DNA from 4 places in the Lysinibacillus sp. 1 U-2021 genome. Region 4 is predicted to be linked to each of the others. Evidence: riboswitches for the same ligand, from Rfam matches in the RefSeq annotation. Region 4 holds a riboswitch; each other region holds the start of a gene.
The links. Region 4 has a riboswitch for cobalamin ahead of QH639_RS21735 (ABC transporter substrate-binding protein). Riboswitches for the same ligand answer to the same signal wherever they lie in the genome.
Positions count from the first base shown of each region.

Region 1: linked by a shared signal. The riboswitch ahead of QH639_RS09545 (energy-coupling factor ABC transporter permease) and the one ahead of QH639_RS21735 (ABC transporter substrate-binding protein) in region 4 are both predicted to bind cobalamin.
Region 2: linked by a shared signal. The riboswitch ahead of paoD (molybdenum cofactor insertion chaperone PaoD) and the one ahead of QH639_RS21735 (ABC transporter substrate-binding protein) in region 4 are both predicted to bind cobalamin.
Region 3: linked by a shared signal. The riboswitch ahead of QH639_RS25135 (ABC transporter substrate-binding protein) and the one ahead of QH639_RS21735 (ABC transporter substrate-binding protein) in region 4 are both predicted to bind cobalamin.

Region 1 is NZ_CP123966.1:1,868,120-1,872,171, forward strand. Features, by position in the region: gene cobJ (precorrin-3B C(17)-methyltransferase) at 1-1,074, opposite strand, end outside; gene QH639_RS09540 ((2Fe-2S) ferredoxin domain-containing protein) at 1,079-1,450, opposite strand; cobalamin riboswitch at 1,597-1,778, opposite strand; cobalamin riboswitch at 2,029-2,213, shown strand; gene QH639_RS09545 (energy-coupling factor ABC transporter permease) at 2,363-3,109, shown strand; gene QH639_RS09550 (energy-coupling factor ABC transporter substrate-binding protein) at 3,113-3,385, shown strand; gene cbiQ (cobalt ECF transporter T component CbiQ) at 3,391-4,052, shown strand, end outside.
Region 2 is NZ_CP123966.1:2,877,291-2,881,342, forward strand. Features, by position in the region: gene QH639_RS14770 (HEPN domain-containing protein) at 134-715, shown strand; gene QH639_RS14775 (LysR substrate-binding domain-containing protein) at 1,197-1,607, opposite strand; partial or broken gene paoD (molybdenum cofactor insertion chaperone PaoD) at 1,586-1,861, opposite strand; cobalamin riboswitch at 1,822-2,047, opposite strand; gene QH639_RS14780 (hypothetical protein) at 2,238-2,528, opposite strand; gene QH639_RS14785 (hypothetical protein) at 2,799-3,110, opposite strand; gene QH639_RS14790 (hypothetical protein) at 3,137-3,454, opposite strand; gene QH639_RS14795 (hypothetical protein) at 3,807-4,034, opposite strand.
Region 3 is NZ_CP123966.1:4,750,490-4,754,541, forward strand. Features, by position in the region: gene QH639_RS25125 (adenosylcobinamide amidohydrolase) at 1-732, opposite strand, end outside; gene QH639_RS25130 (FecCD family ABC transporter permease) at 729-1,730, opposite strand; gene QH639_RS25135 (ABC transporter substrate-binding protein) at 1,727-2,695, opposite strand; cobalamin riboswitch at 2,833-3,015, opposite strand; gene QH639_RS25140 (acyl-CoA dehydrogenase family protein) at 3,073-4,052, opposite strand, start outside.
Region 4 is NZ_CP123966.1:4,103,059-4,107,110, forward strand. Features, by position in the region: gene QH639_RS21735 (ABC transporter substrate-binding protein) at 19-1,011, opposite strand; cobalamin riboswitch at 1,175-1,361, opposite strand; gene QH639_RS21740 (elongation factor G) at 1,544-3,481, shown strand; gene QH639_RS21745 (hypothetical protein) at 3,629-4,052, opposite strand, start outside.

The DNA.
Region 1 (4,052 bases), 2.2 Mb from region 4:
GGGAGTAAAAAACTTATTGGCTACACCAGGACTTACTGCTAATTCAAAAATAGATTCTATTTTTTGCTGTACAAGCTTCGGTGTTATTTTGACTGCGCTTGTCCCTTTTACCATTGCAAGTGCCGCTGTAGCCATTTCAAGAGCTGTTTTTTTCGGCTTTGGCGTAGCGGCTATACTGGGTTTATTAAAGCGCCCTGCATTAGGATCAGCCGTAAAGTCATTTCGCGCTGTTCCTGTCTCTTGGTTCATTGCCCAAGGTTCATTTTCTTCGCGTAAACGTTGATGTGGACGTAATGGCTGTTTCTCTTCACCCAGGGTATATTTACGTTGGTAACCGCGGGGCGTAATCATCTTATTGTCATAAAAAAATGTTGACGAATTCCCGATAATGACAGTTGTCAGCATACCAATATCATGTTCTAGCATTTCTGCTAGTGTTGTCATGGTCACTTCTTGACGTTCTCGATAGGCACTTTTCACAAGCCCAACTGGTGTGTCTGGCGAACGATATTCTAAGAGTATTCGTTGAGCCTCGACAATTTGTCTTGTTCGACGTCCACTTTTAGGATTGTATAAAGCAATGACAAAGTCCGCCATTGCAGCTGCCTCGACACGCTTTGCAATTAAATTCCAAGGTGTTAGATGGTCACTCAAACTGATTGTACAAGCATCATGCATAATAGGTGCACCAAGTATGCTAGCGCATGAATTAATCGCAGAAATCCCAGGAACAATTTCTACTTCAATTCCTGTAGCTTCTGTCCAGCCTAGCTCAATTAACACCTCATAGACTAATCCTGCCATGCCATAGACGCCTGCATCACCACTCGAAATTACTGAGACGATGCTCCCTGCTTCGGCTTGACGAACGGCTTCCTGTGCACGCGACACTTCTTCTGTCATGCCTGTACTAACAATCGATTTTGTACTTACTAAATCTTGAATCAGCTCTACATAGGTTTTATAGCCTATAATCATATCACTTTGTTGTAAAGCCTCTACTGCACGTGTCGTAATATGCTTAAAATCTCCAGGTCCAAAGCCTACTACGAAAATTTTTCCTTTTTGCGCCATGTTGTTACCCCTCTTTCACCTTTTCGATCCCTTTAATGGCAGTTGTTTGAGCAGTACGCTGTAATGTACCTTCACGAAGTGTAAAGACATGTTCGTTGTATAAGGATTCATGATGTAAATCTTGTACTAGTGTTCTAGCATGCTCTGTTGATGGCACACGATACCAGTTTCCTTGAGGATAAGCGATTACCACACAAGCATCCTTGCAGCGTCCATTACAGCGCGTTCTTGTCGTATGTATTTCCTGATCGAGTGCTTGCCGCTGTATCTCATCTCGAATGGCTAAGGTAATTTCCTCCCCATCCTTTTTCATGCAGCTACTGCCATTGCAAATAAAGAGATGTGTTTTCATCCCCTCTAAATTCCAAGTTGTCATCTTCTGTCTCCCCTCATTTGCTTTTTGGAAAAAGAAAAACCTTTACTCTATAACGAAGAGTAAAGGTTTTGTAGAAGCCAAATAAAAACGAATAGAATGAAATACAGGTACCCGCTTTCGCTTCAACTTCTCCCTCCGAAAAGTTTGCATGCACAATCAAATAAGCAGGTTTCCTGACTTAAGCTTCATTTTACTGTCGCACCTTCCCAAGTTTGTACCAGTGGCTTTGCGATTTCATCAGCTATTACAGTAGCGGGGGCTGTATTGGATTTTCACCAATTTCCCTATTATCTCGAGCTATTCGAGCACTTATTGACGTTTTATATGAAATTTTTAGTAGAATTTTAAATAGAAAACTGTCTTTATCATATCTTATTATTTTAAAATTTCAATATTTCTTTAAAAATTTATGACAAATTTATCAATTTTGAATGGAACTAGGTATGAAATTTATACAATCATATAATTTGCACACAAAATTTTATCAGAATATTCACCGTTGACCTTTAATTTAAAAAATTTTATAAAAGGTATAGCATATTTATGGAAATTCATGTTACACTTTGTCGTGAAATCTCACAATTTGAATGTTTTTCGGTGCAAAGTGCTTGTCATTTTGCTTAAAAGGGAAGCCGGTTTGAGTCCGGCGCGGTCCCGCCACTGTAATAGGGAGCTTTATAGAATATGTCACTGTCCAACGGATGGGAAGACCTATAAAGCATTGAACTAGAGCCAGGAGACCTGCCGAAAAATAAGTGATCGTTTCAACCTACGAGGATAGGTGTGCGGCTTAGCAGATGAGACTGTTATTTGCTTTTTTAGCTATGCACTTTTCCACCTAAGGAGAAGTGCTTTTTTTAATTACGCACGCAATATTCTAAAAATCTATTAATTAGTTAGGAGGAAAGCTTTTTGACATTATCATGGTGGAAACTTAGTTATTTTTTACTGGCCTTTTTAATCGTGCCAAAACGTGCCTTTGCCATGCATATCATGGAAGGTTTTTTACCAATCGAATGGGCTATTTTTTGGTGGGTGATCTCTATCCCATTTATCATTCTAGGATTGCGTTCTATTCGAAAAACCATTGATGAAAATCCTGAAACAAAAATGCTTTTGGGGCTTTCAGGAGCCTTTGCCTTTGTGCTATCCGCCCTAAAAATCCCTTCAGTTACAGGTAGTTGCTCTCACCCAACTGGTGTAGGACTTGGGACAGTACTCTTTGGCCCTCTAGCAATGAGTGTAATTGGAACAATCGTTTTATTATTTCAATCTTTATTATTAGCTCATGGAGGAATTACAACTTTAGGGGCTAATGCCTTTTCTATGGCTATTGTTGGTCCTTTTATTGCTTACTTTGTCTTTAAAGGGGCTCAAAAAGTAGGGTTGTCATTTTCACTAGCCATATTCTTTGCAGCTATGCTTGGTGATTTAGGTACATACATTGTGACTTCTGTACAACTAGCACTAGCCTTTCCTTCAGAGGTTGGAGGCTTTATGGCATCCTTTACAAAGTTTGCAGGTATTTTTGCCTTAACGCAAATTCCTTTAGCAGTGAGTGAAGGAATTTTAACGGTCATTGTGATGAATTTCTTGAAAAAATACAATGTTAGCGAATTAAAAACGTTACGTGTTTTCTCAACAAAGGAGGCACATTAACAAATGAAAAAAAATTTATTGTTATTAGCAATTGTTGTGTTGTTAGCCATCATTCCCTTATTCATACAAAAAGGTGCTGAATTTGGTGGTGCTGATGGAGAAGCAGAAGCAGCTATCGGTGAAATCAATGCGGAATATGAACCATGGTTTGAAAGTCTATGGGAGCCACCAAGTGGTGAAATCGAAAGCTTATTATTCGTGCTACAGGCAGCTATAGGAGCTGGCTTTATTGGCTACTTCATCGGCTATATGCGTGGCAAACACAAAGAAGGTTAACCATTATGTTACTCATTGATAAGTATGCCTATCTGAATAAGCTAGCGTCCGTTCATCCGCTAGAAAAAATGATATTTTCACTTGGACTACTTCTCATAACGCTCATCATGAGAGATGAACGACTTTCACTCATTACATTTTTTGTAATGAGTGCTTTTATCATTTTAGGTGCAAAAATTCCGCTTGCATACTACGGCAAATTATTATTGCTACCTAGCTTTTTCTTATTAACAAGTCTCGTATCTATTTTACTTTCCTTTACATCATCAACGAATACACTCCCTGCCCATATTTGGTCGTTTACATTTAGGAATTGGACTGTCTTTATTGGGAATGCAAGTGTGTTAGCAGCGCAACAGCTGTTCTTTATTGTCCTTGGCAGCATTAGTTGTTTATACTTTTTAATTCTAACCACTTCCGTACAAGGAATATGTTATGTGCTACGACAATGGCGACTCCCCTCTTTATTAGTGGAGCTCGTCGAACTAACCTATCGTTTTATTTTTATGTTTTTAGAAAGCATGCAAAATATACATCTCGCCCAGCAAGCACGTCTCGGCTATCATTCACCGATGCAATGGCTACGCTCTGTCTCCATGCTTATTGTGGCATTATTTGTGGAAATGTTTCAGCGTAGCCGGGAGCTCAACAACGCCATACAATCACG
Region 2 (4,052 bases), 1.2 Mb from region 4:
TATCTTTAACAAATAGATTCCAGATAACGTTTATGAGTAACTGTGTTACAGTAACGTTAGAAGATAAAACGCAAAAATTCACTGACTGATATCTTAACCATACGATTGTGGACTAAAACATTGAAGGTTATCAATGATGAACAAAATAAGTTTAAGAAAAACTCATGCACAACTCTTTTCCCGGAAGCTTAAAAAGTTAGCTATCATACAAAGGATTGAGCACGATCTAGATAAGCTAGACTTGAATGAACCGGATTCAGTGTATTCAATTAATCAAAAAAAAGAATATCTTTATCAATCATACATAGTTCATTTAGTTGCAAGTTGGCAAGAGTTTAATAAAGATCTCGTACTGTATTGTTTTGATGCATTGAAAAAAGATAGCGATAACCCTTCAATTAATTCAATTGCTCAAAGTCGCATTGATGACCTGCTTAAACAGTTCAATACGCCTAGCGCAGCGAATGTCGACTCGTTGTTTGACAAAGCTTTTGGTGTAAAAAAAACATCTAAGACGTGGACATTGGGTACAGCGGATTCTCAGATGGCTCTGAATGTGCTAAATAAAGTGCTGAAAACTAGACATAAAATTGCTCATACAGGTTATGCATCTGAAGAACTTAGTTACAAGGAAAATTTTGAAAATATGGAAGTGATATATGAAATTGCAGTTGCAACAGAAAAGCATGTGTTGGCATCTTTAAATATTAAATAAGTTGAAAGGAGAGTTTTTTATCGTATTGCTTAATCATGCCCGTTTCTCGCTCATAACAGACATAAACTTCAGTTATAGCATAAAGGTATGCATGCTGGGTGGGGAAAGTATGAAGGAAAAGAAGACTGCTGCGCCGTTTGTCGTCACGTTTATCTTCATTGGCTATGCAAGTCGTAATACAAGGTGGGACAAAACTGAGACACATAAGGCCTCGCAATGGCTTGCAAGGCTTTACATGTTTTGATGTGGTGGGACGTGTGAGCGCAGTGTTGATGGGGTAATGCTTTGAATTAGAAGCGGATTCTTATAATTCGTAATGCGAAGGTCGTAGGTTCGACTCCTATTATCGGCACCATTAAAATCAAAGAGTTACCCCATATTTAAATACACCACGTTTCCTCCTGTGCCGCATTTGTGCCATTGTAACCTTGGCAATTCATCAAAATACTGTTCTGACATCAGGCAGTGCAGGTGCAGCTATTTAAACCAATTGCTGCCGCCATTCTTTGACGTAGTCAATCAGGGTGCGGAGCTTTGGTGCAATATTGCGACGCTGTGGGAAATACAGATAGAAGCCCGGAAATTGTGGAAGAAAGTCATCAAGCAGCGATACAAGCTTACCGCTTTCAATATATGGCCTGAAAGTTTCCTGAGTGGCAATTGTTATTCCTCCGCCGGCAAGAACCAGCCTCAACATCAGACGCAGATCATTAGTCGTAATCTGCGGTTCAATCGCAAGGTCGAAAGTTCTCCCGTTTTCTTCAAATGGCCAGCGATAAGGCGCAACCTCCGGGGACTGACGCCAGCCGATACACTTATGGGTATTTCCCTCGGAGGCGAGAAAGCGCTTTCCACGCCCGGCCGCAAGGATCAGGACGACGGGGGCAGGCATGAATCCTCCTCCTGATGGAGACGTACAGAGGCGATTTCTGCCAGCACGGAGAGTGCCAGAGTATGCGCATCCCGGGCTTTGGGGAATATCCCGACGGGGGCCCGGATTTGCGCTGTCTCCTCCCTGGACCATCCCAGCTCGTGGAGCTTTTGCAGACGTAACGTGTGGGTTCGATGGCTGCCCAATGCGCCGAGATAAAAGGGTTTTGCTTCTCGCGCGGCCTGCAACACTGGCAGCTCCCGGTTGAGATCATGGCACAGCAAAATGACCGCCGTATCGGTATCGATCTGAGCGCTGGCTGAGGCCGGAAAAAGATCCGTAACAGTGGCCTTTTGAAATGTGCTCCCATTTACAGTTGCGGGACAGCGTCGGATTCACACCGATCTTCCCTTTTAAACAAATTAAAAAATCTAATTTGTACCTCTATCCTATTATTCCGTTTTTATTATTATACCATAAGGTTTATGTACTCAGACACTATCCTAATTGATTACTAATATCTATTGTAAAGGAGTCAATTTTCAAAGTCAATTTCAGTCAATTCAGCAACTTACTTTTCTGTTTCAACATTTTAACAATAAAAAAAGAGAGTGTAACACTCTCTTCAATGCTGCCAATTGATTTTTTTATTTATTCATCGTCCGCAGCGTATTCGTCGTATTCTTCATCTTTATGTTCTTTACATGCAAAAGCTGTCTCGTCATAGATGAGATGCAAATCTTTTTTATGAAATGCTGCTTCTTCCCCACAGAAAATACAATATGCATAAGGTGCATCTTCATCATGTTCATTGACGCATTTTACACATACTACTTCATCTGAATAATCCTCTTCTGATCCTCCACAATAAGTCCCACGCTCATATACGTTGATTGCTTCCCCTTTATCAATCTCTCTGTCACATGATTTACATAAAACCATTCATATTACCCCTCTCATTTAAATCCATTTTATCACAGATAATTTAACCATCTCTGACCTTTTATACTTTATATAATTATCAATAATATTCCAAGTATAAACTTTTAATTTAATAGTAGTTTCGAATATTTTATTCTCCACACAAGGCGAAACATTCTATTTTGTATTCTTAGATTTTTAGCTTATTCTTCATATAAATAAATGGACAAAATCCCCCCTATTTGACAGCAATAAGCTAAATAAAAAAGAGGGAAATTATCCCCTCTTTATCTATAAATCATGTGAGTTGAATACTACTGTATCCCCTTCACTATCTATTCTTTCTACATAATAGATAAATGAAGTTATAATTGTAGTAGGAATAGAAGTTGAAAATTCATAATATGTAGTTGTATTTGTATTTTTATCAATATCGAAATTTAGTTTTACGGTTTCAATGAACTCTGATTCTTTTGCAGATTTATTCGTTATCCATAACTTGGTTGCTCGTGATATCTCTAATTCTTCTAGTTCAAATGAATGTTTTGATTTTTCTTTTCCATTAATAAATGTTACATCTAAATCAACTTCATATTTAGGCATCTTATATTATCTCCTTATCAATTATTTTACAATGGATTATTGTGAGAATTATATGAATAGGGCTCGACTATTAAGATTAAATTATCCTCAGTAACTAATATTCTCTCTATAATTTTATAATGTGCAATGGAAGTGATTATAGTATTTTCACTAGAAAAATTCTGAATAAAACTATCACAGGTAAGTACATCTTCTCTATTAAAGTCATGTAATTCAAATAATCTATTATCATTTACATCGAAATAAAAAATTGAATTGCTAACTTTCTTTAACTCATTCCAATTAACATTATCAATTAAATCTTTGTATTGTACAGCATCAAATTTTTCAGCAAGTTTCCCCATATTAAACACCCCTTCTCATTTTATAGTTACATTTTACCATAGTTGGATATAGCAAGAAATACCTTTCTTTATAGGCGATTATATTACAAACAAAAAAAGAAGCTATTCAGAAAGAATAACCTCGTTTCAATGTCATTTAATGTGTTTTAATAGCACCGATACTTAACATGTACTTTGCATAACAAATTGAGTCACAGTATAAATTAGCCTCATCTATAAGATATTCATCTTCTCTGGTTAACTCGTTTAGACAATCCTTATTTGCACAACAGCCAATCACATTGATATCGTGATATCTATTCAGCTTCTTCACCCTCTCCAACTTTGTTATTTTCTCCATCATCCTCCCTTTTTAGATTTTCCCCTGTTCTTTTAACATCTCGTAAAGGAACCTTGCAGCCCTCTCAACATTTAATTCTCCTGATGTATAGTAGATTGTTCCCTGTTCAGTTAACTTCGCTCGAAGTATTTGTCCTCTTTCTTCTGCAGATTTTAAGGATAAATCGTAAAACCATATAGCAGTAGGATCTGTTAACTCTACTTCAATATCTGTATTATGAATCTTTATTTTCCTGCTCACACATCCATCCTTCCAACT
Region 3 (4,052 bases), 650 kb from region 4:
AGCATATGTAGTCACCCGTGCTTGATAAACTTCTTCAATTTGGGAGGCAATTAATACTTCATGTGGTGCACCAAGTGCTCTCATTTGTCCGCTTTCCATCAGCAATAATTCATCACAATAAAGAGAGGCTAAATTCATATCGTGTAGTACCATAACGACTGTTAAACCACACTCCATGGCTTCCTTCCGAACCATATCTAAAATTTGACGTTGGTGGGCAATATCAAGATGGTTCGTTGGTTCATCCAGCAGTAAGATTTCAGCTGTTTGAGCTAATGCCTGTGCAACAAAAACTCTTTGTTGTTCACCGCCAGATAAAAATTCCATCGGTGTATGCTCATATCGCTTTACACCTGTTTGAAGCATTGCATGTTGAACTGCCTTCTCATCTTGTGCAGACCAACTCGAGAAAAAGCCTGTTTGATGCGGGTAGCGCCCCAGTGAAACTGCCTCTCTCACACTGTTCGAGAAAGCATTTGCATGAAGCTGTGGTAATACAGCCATTTTTTTTGCCAAAGCACGAGCATGATAAGAAAGAATATTTTGTCCATCAATCGAAACGGTTCCAGCAGTAGCTGGTAAAATACCACTCATTACTTTTAATAATGTGGATTTCCCGCTACCATTCGGCCCTAGAATGCCAAGAATTTTTCCTTTTTCAACAGTAAAACTAATGTCCCTGACGATTGGTACATCTTCATAGCCACCTGATAGATGTTCAACAACAATCATGCCCGTACCCCCTTGCTTCTTCGCTGCTTATAAAAAATATAGGAGAAAACAGGTGCTCCAATAAATGCCGTAATGACACCAATTGGTAGCTCTCTTGGCACAATGATTGTTCGTGCTACTAAGTCACAAATAATGAGTAATGTTGCACCATTGAAAAAAGATAATGGTAATAAGTGGCGATGATCAGAACCCCAAATCATCCTTGTCATATGCGGCACCACTAACCCTACAAAGCCAATTGTGCCAGAAACTGCTACAGCTGCTCCAGTTAGCATGGAGCCACCTGCTAATATCAAATATTTACTGCGCTTTACATTAACACCTAAATGTTTTGCTCGCTCTTCACCATACAACAAGACATTTAATTCTCGTCTTTGTGTCCATAACATTATTGAACCTACAATCACAAATGGAATGATCATTTGGACATATGGCCAACCACGCATCGAAACAGAACCAAGTAGCCAGCCTATTACCTGACGTAATTCTTCACCAGATAAGGCAATCATTAATGAAATGAGGGAACCTAAAAATGAACTAAAAATAACACCTGTTAATATCAACGTTTCCATTTTTAATGAGCGGTCTACGAGTCTAGCAAAGCTCATAACAACTACCATCGTAATGATAGCACCAATCATACTAAAGGTTGGCAGCGCATACAAACCGACAACAGGTATAGAAATACTAAAAAAGATCGTTAAAACAGCACCAACAGAAGCCCCTGATGAAACCCCTAGTGTATATGGATCAGCTAATGGATTTTTTAATAAACCTTGGAAAGCTGCTCCAGCAATAGCTAGAGATGCGCCTACTAGTCCCGCTAATAACACGCGAGGCAAACGAATTTTCCAAAAGATATTGGCGGCTGTTTCATCAACCGCCTTATTCCACAATACTTCTAATGGAATATGAACCGAGCCTATCGCTACGCCACACCAGATGCTAATAAGAAGAAGCGTACATGTTAATGTATAGGCTAGTGCTATTTTTTTCACTTAAATACCTCAGGATAGATTGCTTTTGCTAATTCTTCTAGACCTTCAGCTAAACGTGGCCCTTGACGACTTGTCGTACTTTCATCTACCTGCACAATCGCATTATTTTTTACGGCATTAATCGTATCAAAGCCCGCACGTTTTGGTATTTTCGTTAAAATATCTGGTACATAATGATATGTCACCACGATGACATCTGGATTTTTTGCGATAATTTGTTCTGCATCAATTTTATACCAATTATCGCCATCTACAGCTACATTCTCTGCATTAATCATTTCAAGCATCGCGTTCATAAATGTACCATTGCCAGCTGTATAAATATCTGGCTCATCTGATGCTTCAACTAACACTTTTTTGGGTTCAACATCCTTGACTTTAGACAAAACTTCTTCTACTTTTGCCTTCATATTCGCGACAATTTTTTCTGCCTCTGGTAATTTCCCTGTAGCACGTCCCAGTTGCTCAATTGTTGTATATGTTTCATTAAAGTCTTGTGCATTTTTTACAACAAATACTTTCAAACCTGCTGATTCAAGCTGTGCAATAGCCTCTTCTGAAAGAGACATGCTAGATTCGTGTGAAAAAACGATATCTGGTTTTAAGGCAATAATTTTTTCAATATCGTATTCCATACCGCCAACCTTATCCTTCTCAGCTGCCTCTGGCGGATAATCGTCGTTGTCCGTAACACCAACTATTTCATCATTTAAACCTAGTCCAAAAAGGATTTCCGTATTACTCGGAATAAGTGAAACAATTTTCTCAGGAGGTGCTTCAAGTGTAATGTCCTTACCAAGGGCATCTGTTATCGTCATTGGGAATGTTGCTTCATCCACCTGGGCTGTTTCTTGCTGTGTTTGCTGCTCGTTAGATGGCTTGTTATCTTTTGCTTCCTGCCCACAAGCAGCTAGCAAGCCTACTGCTAAAAATGCTGATAATCCTATTTTCCAAAATTTCTTCATGTGAATCCTCCTTCGTTGATCCGTGCGACATTTCGCTTTATTCTACATCAAAATAAAACCCCTCATCTTTGATCGATGAGGGGGCAAAATCGCACCAAAAAAACTGATACAAAATCCACCACCCTATCCTCGTAGGTTGTCATGTCGTTATAAAGGCAGGTCTCCTGGCTAGTGCTACTTGCGATTTTTCAAGCCTTCCCGAAATCTTCAGTGGCATCATTTGAAAAAACTCACACTTACAGTGGCGGGACCGCATCGGAATTACACCGATTTCCCTTTTCACTTTACTTAAGTAAAGAACCTTTATAATATTCAGTTGATTTCATTATACATGAAAATGAAAGAAGTCGCCTCCATTCAAGACGACTCCCCGGCCATTATACAATTTCAGAAAAGTATTGAACTGTTTTCATTTGTGCACCCATTTCTCTTAATGACCATGTCTGCTCTAAATAAATGTCCGCTAGTTTTTCATATTTCCCACCAAATTTATGTGCCCACTCAACCGCTATGACACTTTCATAAAGGTGCGCCATTTTTTCCGCCACACCTTTTGCTTCAAAAGTTTTCGTTGCTTCGTCTAAAGCGCTAAAAATTTGAAGTTTCACAGACATATTCGCCAATTGTTCTTTAACAATTTGTACTAATGAACTGTTAGCTAATTTGTCTAATCGTTCCTCCATCTCCTGTACAAACAGTTCATGGGCATGAAACTTATCTACTAAACGAATGAGTTCCAAGGCCAAAATATTAGCCGTCCCCTCCCACACCGTCAATACTTGCGCATCTCTTAATAAGCGAGGCGTTACAAAGTCTTCTATATAGCCATTACCTCCATGTAATTCAATTGCCTCACTAGCATAGTGAACAGCTTGCTCTGCCGTTTCCTTTTTCATAATGGCAATATATAAACGATTCATAATAAGATCTTGCTGTGTGCCCTGTCCACTTGTCACTTTATCGTATAATTGAATAAGATCAAAAACTGTCGCTACTTCCACGTGCAACTTAGCTGCAAATTTCCCTAAAGTATCCTGAATCATAGGGTATTGTGTTAAGGGCTTGCCAAATGCATGTCGATTGCTTACATAATGTTTCGCCTCTAAGAAGCCGCGACGCATAATACCAATTGAAGCGACTGCATTACAAATTCTGGAGAGATTTAGTGCTTCTAGCATATAATAAATCCCTTTATTTTGCTCCCCTACAACGTAGGCAAGAGCACCATCAAATTCTACCTCACCAGAGGGAACTGCCCGAACGCCTAGCTTATCTTTCAGTCGGCGAATACGTAGATGATTTGTTGTTCCATCTTCTTTACGCCAAGGAACTGCAAACAACGTTAAGCCTTTGGAAC
Region 4 (4,052 bases):
AACGCTAGCTCGAATGGATTAAAAGTTTTCAGGATAGAAGCCCTTTGCTAAAATTTCAATGGCCTCTGCCGCACGAACTCCTTCAGACGCTGCTGAAAGTGGCAGGATGACAAAGCGCTCATTTTTGACCGCTTCCATCTCCTTTAAGGCTGGATCATTTTTTAAGAATTGGATCTTTTGGTCTGCCGTTGTTTCACCGTAATCAATCACGACAACTACCTCTGGGTTGCGGTCTACTGCATCTTCCTTCGACACAGTTGTCCAGCTAGATTCCACATCACCAAAGATATTTTGTCCACCCGCGATTGTCACAAGCTCATTCATAAAGTTTTGACCAGCTGTAAATACATCCTTTTCACCGCTATCAAACACAAGAACACGTAATTTTTCGCTATCTTTTGGTAATTTAGCTTGTACTGCCTCTACATCTTTCGTCATTTGCTCAATTAAAGCTTCGCCACGATCCTCAATACGGAAAATCTTCGCGATATTGCGAATATCAGTGAAAATATCTTCTATTGTTGGCTTTGTCATGTTGGAAGCCGTATGTAAATACGTATGGATGCCTAATTCTTCAAGCTCTTCTGGTGTGCCTACACCCTTTTCGCCAAAGCCACTTTTCCAGCCAGCATATAGGAAATCTGCCTCGGCATCGATGACTTGCTCCTTCGTTGGGTATTGATCGGAAAGAACAGGGACCTTATCGTATGCCTCTTGCAGTGGTTCATAGATTTTATCATCTAAGTAAGCTGTCCCTACCATAGAATCCTCTAAACCAAGTGCAAGCATGATTTCTGTCACATGTTGATTTAAGCTAATCGCTTTTGTTGGTGCTTCCGTATATGTTTGAGTTGTGTCATTATTTTCAATGGTTACTTCTGCTGCCGCCTCAGATGGCTCAACCTTTTCACCTTGTGCAGCTGATTCCGTTTTGTCCTTTGCGTTACAAGCCCCTAAAACAGCGACCAAGGCAATGATCATCATCAGCCATATACTTTTCCATTTCTTCATGTCCTTTTCTCCTTTGCTGTTAAAATATAGAAAGAAATCAGAGACTTCTTTACTACTAAGGTAGTTGGAAGGGCATAAAAAAACCCTCTTGTCGCCAAGAGAGTAGCATAGTGAAATAACGGTATCATTACCTTCATCACTATCCCCATCCTCGTGGTTCTTAGTCAAAAAATACATACTGGCAGGTATCCTGGCTTAGGTTCATCATCTATACGCCTTCCCATAGTTTCACTACAGTGGCATGCTGTATAGACTCCCCATTTACAGTTGCGGGACAGCATCGGAATTGCACCGATTTCCCTTTTAAGCAAATGACAAATGCCATTTGCACCAATACGTTCTATAATGGTCAATACTATTGATAGACTAGCAGAAGAAAATTTATCGCGCAATCAGTAGTATGACACTAAAAGTATAATCATCATTATATTAGCACTATTTTGACATAAAGACGAACTATTTTACAAGAAATATAGAAGCTAGTATTCTGTTACAATAAAAAGATAGCATTCTATAGAAACGAGGATTTCTTATGTACAAAACGATCGGTGTACTTGCGCACGTGGATGCAGGAAAAACGACCTTCTCTGAGCAAGTGCTTTTTCATACAAATAGTATTCAAGCACGGGGGCGAGTTGATCATCAGGATACCTTTCTTGATCATCATGAGCTAGAGCGCAGACGAGGCATTACGATATTTGCCGAGCAAGGGCGCATAAATATTGGCGATGATACATACACATTGATTGATACGCCAGGGCATGTCGATTTCTCCCCTGAGATGGAGCGTGCTATTCGTGTGATGGATTATGCCATTATTATCATTAGCGCTGTCGAAGGGATACAGGGCCATACAGAAACAGTGTGGCAACTTTTACGTCAATACCATGTCCCTACCTTCTTCTTTATCAATAAAATGGATCGTGAGGGTGCCAATATGGAGGCTGTCATCAGACAGCTTCGCAAAGATTGTTCTCAGCATGTATTGTTCATCGATGAGCCACTTCGAGCAGACTATGTATCAAATAATATTATGGAATGGCTGGCGGAGCGCGACGAAAAATTGCTTGATGCCTTTCTAAATGAGTCATTGGAGCATGAACAGTGTCTTGCTCAATTAAAGGAAATGATTAAAAATGAAGGTGCCTTCCCTTGCTTTGCTGGCTCGGCCTTAAAGGATGAGGGCATTCAGGAATTTCTTGACCAGCTCCCGCTGTTAACGGCTTCCCATTTTGACAAGGATGCCCCGTTTGAGGGCGAGGTTTTTAAGATTCGTCATGATGGGCACCAGCGTTTAACCTTTATGAAGGCAACCAAAGGCTCGTTGCATGTACGAGATGAATTTTCATTTGACGAAGTAACAGAAAAAGTGACCGAAATTCGCCTTTATAACGGCAGTCGCTTTGAGACCGTTCAACAGGTAGAGGCAGGAGAAATTTTCGCTGTCAAAGGACTGAGCCAGGCAAACATTGGGGATCGAATCGGTACAACGATGCTATCACAGCCCTATGAGCTTGTCCCAACCTTACAGGCAAAGGTTCAATATGAGGGTGATCAGCATATCAAGGAAGTGCTACAGATTTTCCGGTTACTCGAAGCAGAAGAGCCGTCCTTGCGTGTGGTCTGGCAGGAAAAATTTCAGGAAATCCATGTGCATATTATGGGTGCCATTCAATTGGAGGTCCTGACAGAGGTATTAATGACGCGTTTTTCATTAGCTGTCTCCTTTGGTGAGCCGCAAATTTTATACATGGAAACCATTGCGACGACCGTAACGGGCTATGGTCATTTCGAGCCCCTCAAGCATTATGCAGAAGTTCATTTATTAATGGAGCCAAATCCACGTGGAACAGGTAATACCTTCACCAATGCCTGTCATGCCGATCATTTATCTGTAGGCAATCAGCGCCTTGTTGAAAAGCATCTGTTTGAGCGTGACCATCATGGGCTACTGACAGGCTTCCCTGTAACAGATATTCATTTTACACTTCTAACAGGTCGCGGGCACAATGAACATACATCGGGGGGAGATTTCCGTGAAGCCAGTTTCCGTGCCCTGCGTCAGGGGCTGGAGCAGGCACAAAATGTCCTACTTGAACCCTATTATCGCTTTAAAATGAAAGCTTCAAATGACTTTATCGGTCGTATGATGACTGATATTCAGCAAGCAGCTGGCACGTTCGATGACCCGATTTTATCCGAAACGGATGTTATCCTAACAGGTCGTGCACCTGTTGCCACTTTAATGAGCTACAGTACAACCTTTGCCGCCTATACAAATGGGAAAGGTGCACTCACACTCCAATTTGATGGCTATGATGTGTGCCATAATACAGAGGATGTGATTGCACAGTTTGGCTACGATAGAAATGCCGACCCTGAGTATAGTTCCTCTAGTATCTTTTGTGCTAAGGGCAAAGGATATTCGGTTCCATGGCAAGAAGCACAGGCAGCCATGCATTGCCTGTAGGATGGGATGAGCCTGCTCGCTTCGGGTATTTCCTCGGCTTCCGCGGGTATCCATCGCTCTAGCGCGGGTATTTCTTGCTTGGGCATCAATATATCTCTACCCTGCCATAAGATATTACAAGCCCTCCAAAAAATGGAGGGCTTGTTTTTATAGTGCACCGACAGCTTTCTTTGTTGGATTGTCCAACAAATATGCGGGTTCAACTATTACATAGTCATGCTTGTTCGTAAAATCAATGAGTACCTTACCAGGTTGACTTTTTAATAGTTGTAGATGATCAATTAATTGCAGTAAAAGCTCGTGACCGTTGCCACGTGGATGCCAGTTGAAATGATAATCATTTAACGCTTGCACCGCTTCAATAAATTGGGCATATTCCTGCTGCACAAATGCAATGAGTTTGTCATGATGAGATGCTAAATCATATAAATATGTTTCGTAAAAGCGCATGACAATCGAGCATAATAAGTCATTGACACGAGCGGCACTTAAAACAGGCTTGGGCTCCAATGATAGACGGTCGAGGTTGGGCTTTGCGCGTGTAGAATCAATGCGCGTAATTAAGTGATAC